DNA from 3 places in the Microcoleus sp. A6-C6 genome. Region 2 is predicted to be linked to each of the others. Evidence: riboswitches for the same ligand, from Rfam matches in the RefSeq annotation. Region 2 holds a riboswitch; each other region holds the start of a gene.

Region 1 (3,282 bases), on a different contig from region 2:
GACTTTGCAAGGTTGAGTCTCCTCTAATTTTTTCATCAAAATTGCCCGGATTGTCTGGACTCGATTGCGATATTGGTTGGCATTCGAGTGACTCGGTTCAATTGCCAAAGCTTGCTGAAAAGCTGCTAAACTGGTATCATACAATTTAATGATTTGAGTGCTATATTTTGTCCAAGCATCGGCGCTACTTTGATACAGTTCGATCGTACTTAAGTTTAAAATACCGTATTCCGTCCAAGCGTCCGCTGAAGCTCGATCGAACTTAATATTGGCATTTAGTAACACTTTTTTGATCGTTGACAAAAGTTCCCTCGGCTGCCAAGGTTTGCTAACATACGCTTCGGCGCGATCGATCGCCCTGGAGAACAAAGCTAACTGCTGTCCCTTCCCGGTTAAAAATACGATCGGTATATTCCGAGTTTCGGGATTAGCTTTAATTAAACGGCAAACTCCGTAACCGTCCATGCGGGGCATTACGATATCTAATAATACTAAATCTGGGGAATTTCTTCCAACTTTATCCAGCGCTTCCACACCGTCTGATGCTTGAATTACATTTAATCCGCTGCATCTCAACTGATGTGAAATGCACTCCCGCTGGCTGCGGGAATCTTCCACCACTAAAACTGTACTCATCACTCCCACCCGGTTTCTGATGTAAACTTGTTCGCTGCTTCGAGTTGCCCTGATAAAATTATTTTACCCACATTGGATTATTTTGTTATCACTGGCGAGCTAGATTTACTCAAATTGCAACAAATCTTAAACTGGGAAGTGCAGGCGATATTGATCGCCAAATGCTGGTTGCCAATACGCGGACAATTGTTGAAGGTTTGGGTGGCAAATATTCGGCTTTGGCGTTGCTGATTTACGGTATGAACGGCTAAATATGCAAATCATAAAAACCATTGTCCACAAAGCTTCTGGATTTTTGCCTAATTCTTTTTCATACCCTGATTAAGCAACGCCGAATCTTAAAGATGCAGGCAAATGATTTCGATCGGGACTTACGCATCGAAACCAAAGAAACCGGGTTTTTGCCTAATTTGCTGGCTGGAACGAAGGATTTTGGTAAAAAACCCGGTTTCAAATCGCGCTTGCGTCCAAGATTATTGATGATATTCGATCGCCAGACTTGATTTTAGGGGTTGCATATTTTGAAAAATGTGCTATGGTATGACCTAATCGGTTCTTGTGGAGATCACCCACCAGAGGAAACGGGGAAAGTCCGGTGCGAACCCGGCGCTGTCCCGCAACTGTGATGAAGCGTATAGTCGTTTCTTAGTCAGGATGCCCGCCGATTGTATTGTTCAATTTAATCCATCTGCGAGGTACGGATGTCTTCAGCATTTTGTTTTCAATTCGATTCGATTTTAGAGACGCTGCGCGATCGGCTATTATGCTCCTTAACCCGTGAGAAACCTGTGGTGGAATTGGTTTCTAGGGCGACACAGTGAGTTAAAAAAGTTAGCCTCAACAGCATTATCTAGTTTTAGATGCAAGAAATATTACTGGGCTTTTGCCTGCTGTAATTTCTAACAGCTTTGTTATGGCTATGTTGGAAGTTCAGATAATTTTGTCTTGGATGCGTCACATTGCAATCTGATGGCATTGCTATAGAAAATTCAGCATCGGATACCCTTATTTTCCGACAAATTTTCTATGGAATGTCAAAAACTCAACTGGATAATTCAGAAAATATCAATAGTAAAAATTCAGTCAATTGCGATCGCTCTTTGTACTGATGACTCTATTTATTGATTAACCATACTTAGGAAAAATTATGTCAATTTCAACTGCAACCATTGGATATCCTCGCATTGGTAAAAATCGTGAAGTCAAGAAGGCACTAGAAGCCTTTTGGAGTAACAAATTAAATGCACATAATCTACTGCAAACAGTCAGAAAACTAGAAATAGAAAACTGGCAAACACAGCTAAAATCAGGTATATATCGCATCGGTGTTGGCGATACTACCCTCTACGATCATGTTCTGGATTGGACAGTTCGCCTGGGGTTAATCCCCGATCGCTTTCAGCATTTATCAGGTTTAGATCGCTACTTTGCAATGGCGCGGGGCAAAGAAGGAATACCGGCGCTAGAAATGACTAAATGGTTCGACACCAACTATCACTACCTGGTACCAGAAATTCCCTCAGAATGGCAGCCTGCCGATTTCAGCGACTTTCTAGAAACAGTTAATCGCGCTCAAACTTTATTAGGCGAAAAAGTAAGACCTATTGTCTTAGGCCCCATTACTTTACTGCGATTGAGTCGGTTTGATATACCCTTAAATGAAGCAGTTTCAAGATTGCTAGAGCGTTATATTGCGTTGCTGAAAGCATTAAAAAACTTGGGTATTTCTGAAGTTCAAATTCACGAACCTGCTTTGGTTATGGGGGATGCTGGCCAATTCAAAGAAGCCTTTGAGTCAACCTATAGTTCCTTCGCTGAAATTAAACTTCCCATCGATTTAGTTACTTACTTTGATGATTTGGGAGATACCTATCCTTGGGTGATGCAGTTACCAGTTGCTGCAATTAGCTTAGATTTCACTCGCGGACGCAATTTGGAATTGCTTAAAGAACAGGGATTTCCTGCTGATAAACGATTGGGTGTGGGAATTGTAGATGCTCGCAATATTTGGCAAATTCGTCCAGAAGAAGTGCTACCAGTGCTGCAAGATATTCAGCGAATTACGCCCGATATTGTAATTCAGCCGTCGGCATCATTGCAGTTTGTTCCCTACGATGCCGCACGGGAAACAAAGTTGCCAGAACCTCTCCGCAACGTGTTGAGTTTTGCCGAACAAAAACTGCAAGCTGTGAAGTTTTTGGCACGCAGTTTAGCCGGAGAAGAAACTGGAAGCGATCGCGCTAAAATTAGCGAGGCTTGGACAACCTTCGAGAAATTTAGCCCGACCAATATTGCCGTGCAGTAACGTCTAAAAAGCTTGACAACGAATGACTTTCAACGCAAATTATCCTACGGTTTGCGGCTATCAAAACAGATTTCTCTGCCCATTTTTCCCACTACAACGATCGGCTCGTTTCCTCAAACCCCGGAAGTGCGACAACTGCGGCTGCGCTACAAAAAGGGTGAATTGAATCAGGAAAACTATCAAACTGCGATCGACGCTCAAATTGCCGAGAGCATTAAAATTCAAGAAGAAATTGGGCTAGATGTGTTAGTGCATGGCGAATTTGAGCGCACCGATATGGTGGAATATTTCGGACAACAGTTGGATGGATTCGCCTTCACTGCAAATGGCTGGGTACAAAG
Region 2 (3,282 bases):
GGTCGTAAGAAAAGCTATTTTGTCATTATAAATGTTAATTATTCTTCTGAGGGTAGTCTGCTCGTCAATCCGATTATGAAAAATCCTATAAACTATCATGCAACACAAATAAACTATCATGCAACATAAATTGCTTAGGAAAATAAAAAATGCTGCATTGAAAGCCTCATCGAATATCATTGCCACGAAAGAAAACAATGCAAACAATGCAAATAATAAAAATTGCCCGATAATAGCAATAATCATAGCCAAATTCCTATTCATCATACTTCCAAGTGCAGCTCCACATAAACTAAAGAATATCAGCGCAATTACCATCCCTATCGAGGCAGCAATTGATAGAATTGTATTGTTCGATAGGGGTAAATTACGAATAACTTCAGTAACAACAGACAAAACGAAAAAATATAAAATTAATCCTATTAGCGATCCTAATACTCCTCCTACCCAAGTTTTTTTATTTCCATGTGATTCTGCTAAGAGTGTGATTTCAGCAACTGCAAATCCATAGACTAAGCTCATAATAATACCCAAAGCAATCTCATAGTTGCTGCCCATACTAAATAGAAAGCCGAATAACACCAACCAGCAGATCAAAATCAGGTTGCCCTTAGACAATAAAGTAGTTAGTTTTGGTATAGGAAGGAGAGCTGTTGTGACTTTAATTTTGAGTTGATAAGTGTCGGGTTCGGAATTTGTATGGAAGATTATATAGCGCTCATAAGCTTGACTTGCCAACAATTGTTTGGTATCAACTAGGATTTTGACATCAAAATTATTGCTCTCAAATTTCTGCGGCTCAAACGAGATCCAAGGGTGATCGTAAGGTGTATGCGGCGGATCATTCGGATGCGGCGCGACTTCCCATCTGCCACAAAGCATTGTATCGGGAATTGGGTTGCTAATTGCGATGGTTTGTGTTATTGTTTCTCCATATTCTGTAGCGGCAAATTCCAGCGTATCGCGCTCAAGCCTCACTTTCGGCAAGCTACTAACATCCAGAGATTTCAGAACGGCTAAAGCCTCAGTCGCTGACTGATGTCGATCCTGCAATCTCGGTGCTACCATCCTGTCCAGCCAGTTCATCCAACCCTGCTGCAATGGCGGTACTAAATGCCGGAAATGAATGCTATAATTATCATCAATTAAGTTACCGACATCCACGGATTTTGTACCTGTTAATAGGCAAATCAGCGTCGCCCCCAAGCCGTAAAGGTCGGATGCTTGTGTTAATTGTCGGTTAAACATTTGCTCTGGTGGCATGAATCCCATTGTGCCTTTGACAACGCTGCTGGCGGCGATGTTTCCACCTCCTAAGCGGGCAAAACCGAAGTCTACTAAGTAAACATTTAACTCGTCATCGATTAATAAGTTCTCTGGTTTGATGTCGCGGTGGATTACGGACGGTTTTTGGGATTGCAGGTAAGCTAGAATTTCTAAAGTGGCGATCGCAATTTGTTTAATATCCGGCGGCGAGAAAGTCCGGGCGATCGCACATTCGGCATTTTTGTATTCCTGCACCATGCAAAATCCGCTGTCAGTCCCGAAAGCATCGAGATAGCGGGGAATTCCCGGGTGTGCGAGCTTTTTGAGCACTTTGATTTCTTGTTCGTAAGCATCGTATTCCGCCCAGCTAGCACCTAATTGGGCGAATTGAAATTGCTTAATAACAACGGGCTTATTTGTGTTAATTTTTGTAGCGAGATAGGTGACGCGCCCGCCCAGACTGTTGTATCCGAGTTCGCTGGTTAGTTGATAGCCGTGGGTGGAAAAGTCGGGGAAGGTGTTCATAAGGTTTGTAGTGAGGACTTCAGTCCGCAGAAATATCAGAGGACTAAAGTCCTTACTACGAACGGGGTTAATTTATGTGGGTAGATATTAAAAATCGCTGTTACCAACATAACTTTTTTGGGAAAGGGCGGCAAGTGTGGTAAGATTTGAATTTGCGATCGGTTCTAGCGGGGAGCAGCCGCCAGAGGAAACGGGGAAAGTTCGGTGCAAGTCCGGCGCTGTCCCGCAACTGTAATGAAATCCTTGTGGTTTCTCAAGTCAGAATGCCCGCCGATATCTAACTCACTTTTACACGCATCTACGAGGTATGGATGATGAATGGAACTAACACGGCTGTACGCACAAAACACTGTCTTTTAGTTTGTACTGCTTGCGCTAGTGTTTGGAAAGATGGCAAGCGCGAAGGTAAAAGTGGCGGCCAACAATTCATGGAAGATTTATCGAAACTCGCTAAAGATTGGAAGTTTTCAGATGAATTTGATATTCGGGAAGTTGAGTGTATGAGTGCTTGCAGTCATGCTTGTGCCGTGTCTTTTGCTGCTGCTGGAAAGTATACTTATTTGTTTGGTGATTTGCCTGCCAATGAGCCGGAAAGCGTCGAGGCTGTGCTTGAATGTGCGAGTCAATATTATGCTAAGCCGGATGGTTTGTTGCCTTGGTCTGAGCGTCCTCAAGCTTTGAAAAAAGGTGTTTTGGCGAAGATTCCACCGCTGGGAAATTAGAGATAAGGAACGAAAATTTGGCGTTGCTGAACTTGAGTATGAATTGACTTTTTTTACCATTGAGTAAAACATAGACTTTTTGGGTCGTTGAGGTTTTGGGTAGAACTTAATTCATACCGTCAATCAGCAACGCCAAGTCCTCACTAAGAACCTGCTGTTTATGCTTGCATTCTCAGCCAGCTAAACACTTGTTCGGCAGTGATACTCATGGGAATCATTTCGGGCACGGGAACGACATCGCTACCTTCGCAGAATTGCGGTTGTTGATTGGGTAAAAATACTAAAATTGATCGATCGCCTGGATCGACTAGCCATCCCAACTGACAATTATGTTGCAGACAGTGAATATTTTTTTTAGTTACGCGATTTGAGCTTTGTTGTGGCGACAGGATTTCGATCGCCCAATAGGGTGCAATTAGCACATCATCCAACGGTTCGCCGTTCTCATCAAATTGAATCTGTTCCCACAATAGTACCGCAACATCGGGAACAATCGATCGCCCGCCAAACGTACACCGCAACTCAGGAAAAGCATAAGCTATCTTGGGAGTTTCAGTCACACAATTAATTTCGTTGCAGCTTCTTAATTGCAATAGGCTGTGCTTTGTTTTCGGCATAGGTTTTTGGACGATCTCGCCTTCAATGTATTCGCTGGCTGGTTTCGTTTCTGGCCGTTTCAGAAATTCTTCAAGGGTAATGCGCTCAATTGCGATCGTCATAAATAAATTCCTCAATGCTACCGATCTTCATTGTAAGACAAAAAATATTT
Region 3 (3,282 bases), on a different contig from region 2:
TTCCCGGTGTGTGTCGATCGGCACTCAACACCAGCAAGCGTGCACCGGGATAGAAAGCAAGGGCGATCGAGGCGATCGGGCGATTTGTTAAACTAAAAGTCTCAACATCCGCCAGCGCCCAACCCAAACGCGCGCAAATCAGACTAAAAGCCGATGCTGCGGGAATTATTGTCATTTCGGCGATCGGAATTTGGCGCGACAGCGTGACACCAATCCCGTGACACATCGGATCGCCACTTGCGAGCACGCAAACAGACTCTCCTCGACGGCTGATGATGCTGTCAACTGTTGTTTGTAGTGGTGAAGCCCAAATTAATTTTTCGCGGGTGTCGTCTGTTGGTAGCATTGCGAGGTGGCGCGCGCCCCCGACAACGATTTTAGATTGATCGAGTAGGGAAAGGGCGATCGGGCTCAATCCCAAAAGTCCGTCTTCGCCAATCCCCACCACCGAAAGCCATTTGTCCATTGAGTTTTTACTGTTAATTACAACTTATCAATTCTCAAGAATAATATGGGATTTTTATTCATAATTCTTGCTTCTACTTGCCTCATTCCCAGTCTTTCTGCTACTTTTTGCGACTCGATGTTTGGGCGATTCCCTACGGGATAGCTTCGCTTCACGCAGCTTGCGACAACATACTCAAAGCCAAGTTCATCAATAGATACAAAAAAAACCAATATTAAATATGAAGAAAAAAGAGAACGAAGTAATCGGGTTCGGCTGCGTAACTGCGATTGTTCTGTTATTCGGATTCACAGGTATTACGGTATGGGAGAACCGAGCATTTCTACGTCTAGTTGACGGTCCCCCTTGCCTTTACTACGATTCTTCGGAAGTAAATCCTTTAATTGTGGGTCAAACGACTAAGCTAAAAATCGCGAGTACCGACGACCCTTCAGGGTGTAATGTACGAAATACGCAGTCCGAGAAACAGTGGGTGTGGTCGTCTGACAATGCAGGAATCGTCAAAGTTTCCTCAAAGGGAATTGTGACTGGTATTGCGCCGGGAGAGTTTTCCGTCTTCGCAAAAAAAGGTGGAGAAGAAACACTCTCTATGTCCGGTATTGTTTACCCGCCTGATTGGACACTTCGGATTCTACCAGAAGTTGCAACCGTCCGCGTGGGCGATCGCATTACCTTTAAAATGTTTGTCTCCGATTCAAAGGGGAGATTGCTTCCGCCAGTAACTTATTTCCGATTTTCGACTACAGACTATCAGCAACCGATACCTGGTGCACCCAGCAAATCTCCCAATCTGGAGCCGTTGCTTGCTCAAACGCAATCAGCGGGCACATTTCAAGCGCTGCGACCGGGAACTGTTACTATTACTGGGGCAATGGGCGATCGCACTAGCCAAGCCAAATTAACCATAAAATAACAAGTATCGTTGCATTGGTATGAATCTGGGCCAGCGAATCAATTTAACTGAGTCCTGGATGCACTTTAACCAAAGAAACCGGGTTTTTTAGCGAATCTGCGGTCTGCAACCTTTATATTTTTGTAAAAAAGTCTGTTTCTCGCTATTCCTCTGAAAACTATACAAAATTAGCGGGCATTTGTTAAGAAAGTTGAGAATTTTCGCTGCGGGCGATCGACTTGTGATACATTTCTTAAACCTGAAAGCGGGAAAGTCCGGTGCAATTCCGGCGCTGTGCCGCAACTGTGAGAGTCAGAATGCCGATTTCGGGGCGCGTTTTGCGCGTTTACTTGTAGGTTCCCTGCGTCGCACGGGGAAGGAGATTATTTGTTAGTTTTGACTGATTTACCGACTTGTCCGGGCCTATTCTCCGGTTCTCGCGCCCGCGACGGAATATTATCGAGGATGCGGATTCCGGGGGGAATTTTAAGCGTACAACAATGTTGGTCGATCGCCAATTTAGTCGATCGCTACAGTACCGGCTGTTTGCAAATCACAAATCGCGCAAATTTGCAAATTAGAGAATTGCACTCAGAAATTCCCCCAGAAGTTTGGCAAGATTTGCAGGAATTGGGATTAGCGTCTCGCCGCGTTGAAGTTGACCCGATTCGTAATATGATGGCAAGCCCAACAGCAGGAATCGACAGACAGCAGTTACTCGATACTCGCCCCCTAGTGAAAGCTTGGGATGATTACCTGCAAACTCATCCTGAGTTATCGGAACTTTCCGCTAAATTCAGCATTGGTTTTGATGGCGGGGAATTAGTCTCAATCCGCAATTTACGGAACGATATTTTATTAGTAGCAGAAAGCATTCCGACAAATTATGAAATAGTTTTCCGCCTACATTTAAACAGCAATACAGCAATTATTCTCGAACAATCGCAAACTATTTCAGTATTAGCAGCCCTCGCTAATGTCTATCTGGAATACACCAAAAATCGGCCGCGAATTGAGGGCAAAAAACCGCGCTTGCGGCACTTGCTAGCCGATTGGGGCGTTGAAAGTTATCTCGAAAAAGTAGAGACAAAATTGCCGTTTCCCTTGAGGCGAAGCGCGATCGAACTTTCAGAAAGAGCGATCGAACCTAACGCCAATCTCGGCATCCACCGTCAGCAACAGTCGGATTTCTCCTACATCGGCATTGCCCTGCCTTTAGGCAAGCTAGAATCAAAGCAACTGCGGAATTTGGCAAACTTAGCCAAAAATCTCGCCAACGGCACTCTGAGGCTTACACCGTGGCAAAATCTGGTGATTTCCGACATCCCCAACTCCCAAGTTTCTGAGGTCAAACAGCAAATCGCCGATTTAGGATTGCACTCATCCGCAACTAACCTAGATTCCTGCTTAGTTGCTTGCGCCGGTAGCAGCGGCTGCGCGTCGGCGGCGACAGATACTCAAAGTCACGCCCTAGAAATGGCGAGGGATTTAGCGCAAAAACTGACGATCAACCGATCGATCAACATCCATTTCAGCGGCTGCGAAAAATCCTGCGCCCAACACCAGCCAATAGACATCACCCTAATAGGAATTCAGATTGAGCAGGGAAACCAGACGATCGCAGGTTACAACATTTATGTAGGTAAAAAAGACTTGCCCTTTGGACGGCAAATCTTCCCCGCTGTGACTGTCACCGAGATGCCCCGCGCGATCGAGCAAATGCTTCGAGTATATCAGCAGTTGCGAGAACATCGGGAGTCATTTGGCGAATTTTGCGATCGATGGGCGATCGACAAATTGCAGAAATTACTTAGCCCAGAAAATCAGAATTAAAACAAAAAATATCCATTAAAACCGAAAAATTGTAATCATCTCCCCTTCTCTTTCTTACTTCGCGCCCTTAGCGCCTTTGCGGTTCATTTAA

What was found. A riboswitch is a leader RNA that binds a small molecule or an ion and turns the genes downstream of it on or off. The one in region 2 is predicted to bind cobalamin.
Region 1: another riboswitch for cobalamin. It lies ahead of QUB52_RS13390 (hypothetical protein); the one in region 2 lies ahead of QUB52_RS03550 (DUF1636 domain-containing protein).
Region 3: another riboswitch for cobalamin. It lies ahead of cobG (precorrin-3B synthase); the one in region 2 lies ahead of QUB52_RS03550 (DUF1636 domain-containing protein).

The regions. Positions count from the first base shown of each region.
Region 1 is NZ_JAUBVR010000027.1:73,477-76,758, reverse strand. It holds gene QUB52_RS13400 (response regulator) at 1-636, opposite strand, end outside; gene QUB52_RS13395 (hypothetical protein) at 981-1,139, shown strand; cobalamin riboswitch at 1,170-1,316, shown strand; gene QUB52_RS13390 (hypothetical protein) at 1,784-2,941, shown strand; gene metE (5-methyltetrahydropteroyltriglutamate--homocysteine S-methyltransferase) at 2,954-3,282, shown strand, end outside.
Region 2 is NZ_JAUBVR010000004.1:75,663-78,944, reverse strand. It holds gene QUB52_RS03555 (serine/threonine protein kinase) at 1-1,791, opposite strand, end outside; cobalamin riboswitch at 1,934-2,080, shown strand; gene QUB52_RS03550 (DUF1636 domain-containing protein) at 2,103-2,513, shown strand; gene QUB52_RS03545 (Uma2 family endonuclease) at 2,672-3,232, opposite strand.
Region 3 is NZ_JAUBVR010000083.1:18,549-21,830, forward strand. It holds gene cbiE (precorrin-6y C5,15-methyltransferase (decarboxylating) subunit CbiE) at 1-466, opposite strand, end outside; gene QUB52_RS24610 (hypothetical protein) at 687-1,379, shown strand; adenosylcobalamin-variant (AdoCbl-variant) riboswitch at 1,610-1,689, shown strand; gene cobG (precorrin-3B synthase) at 1,746-3,191, shown strand.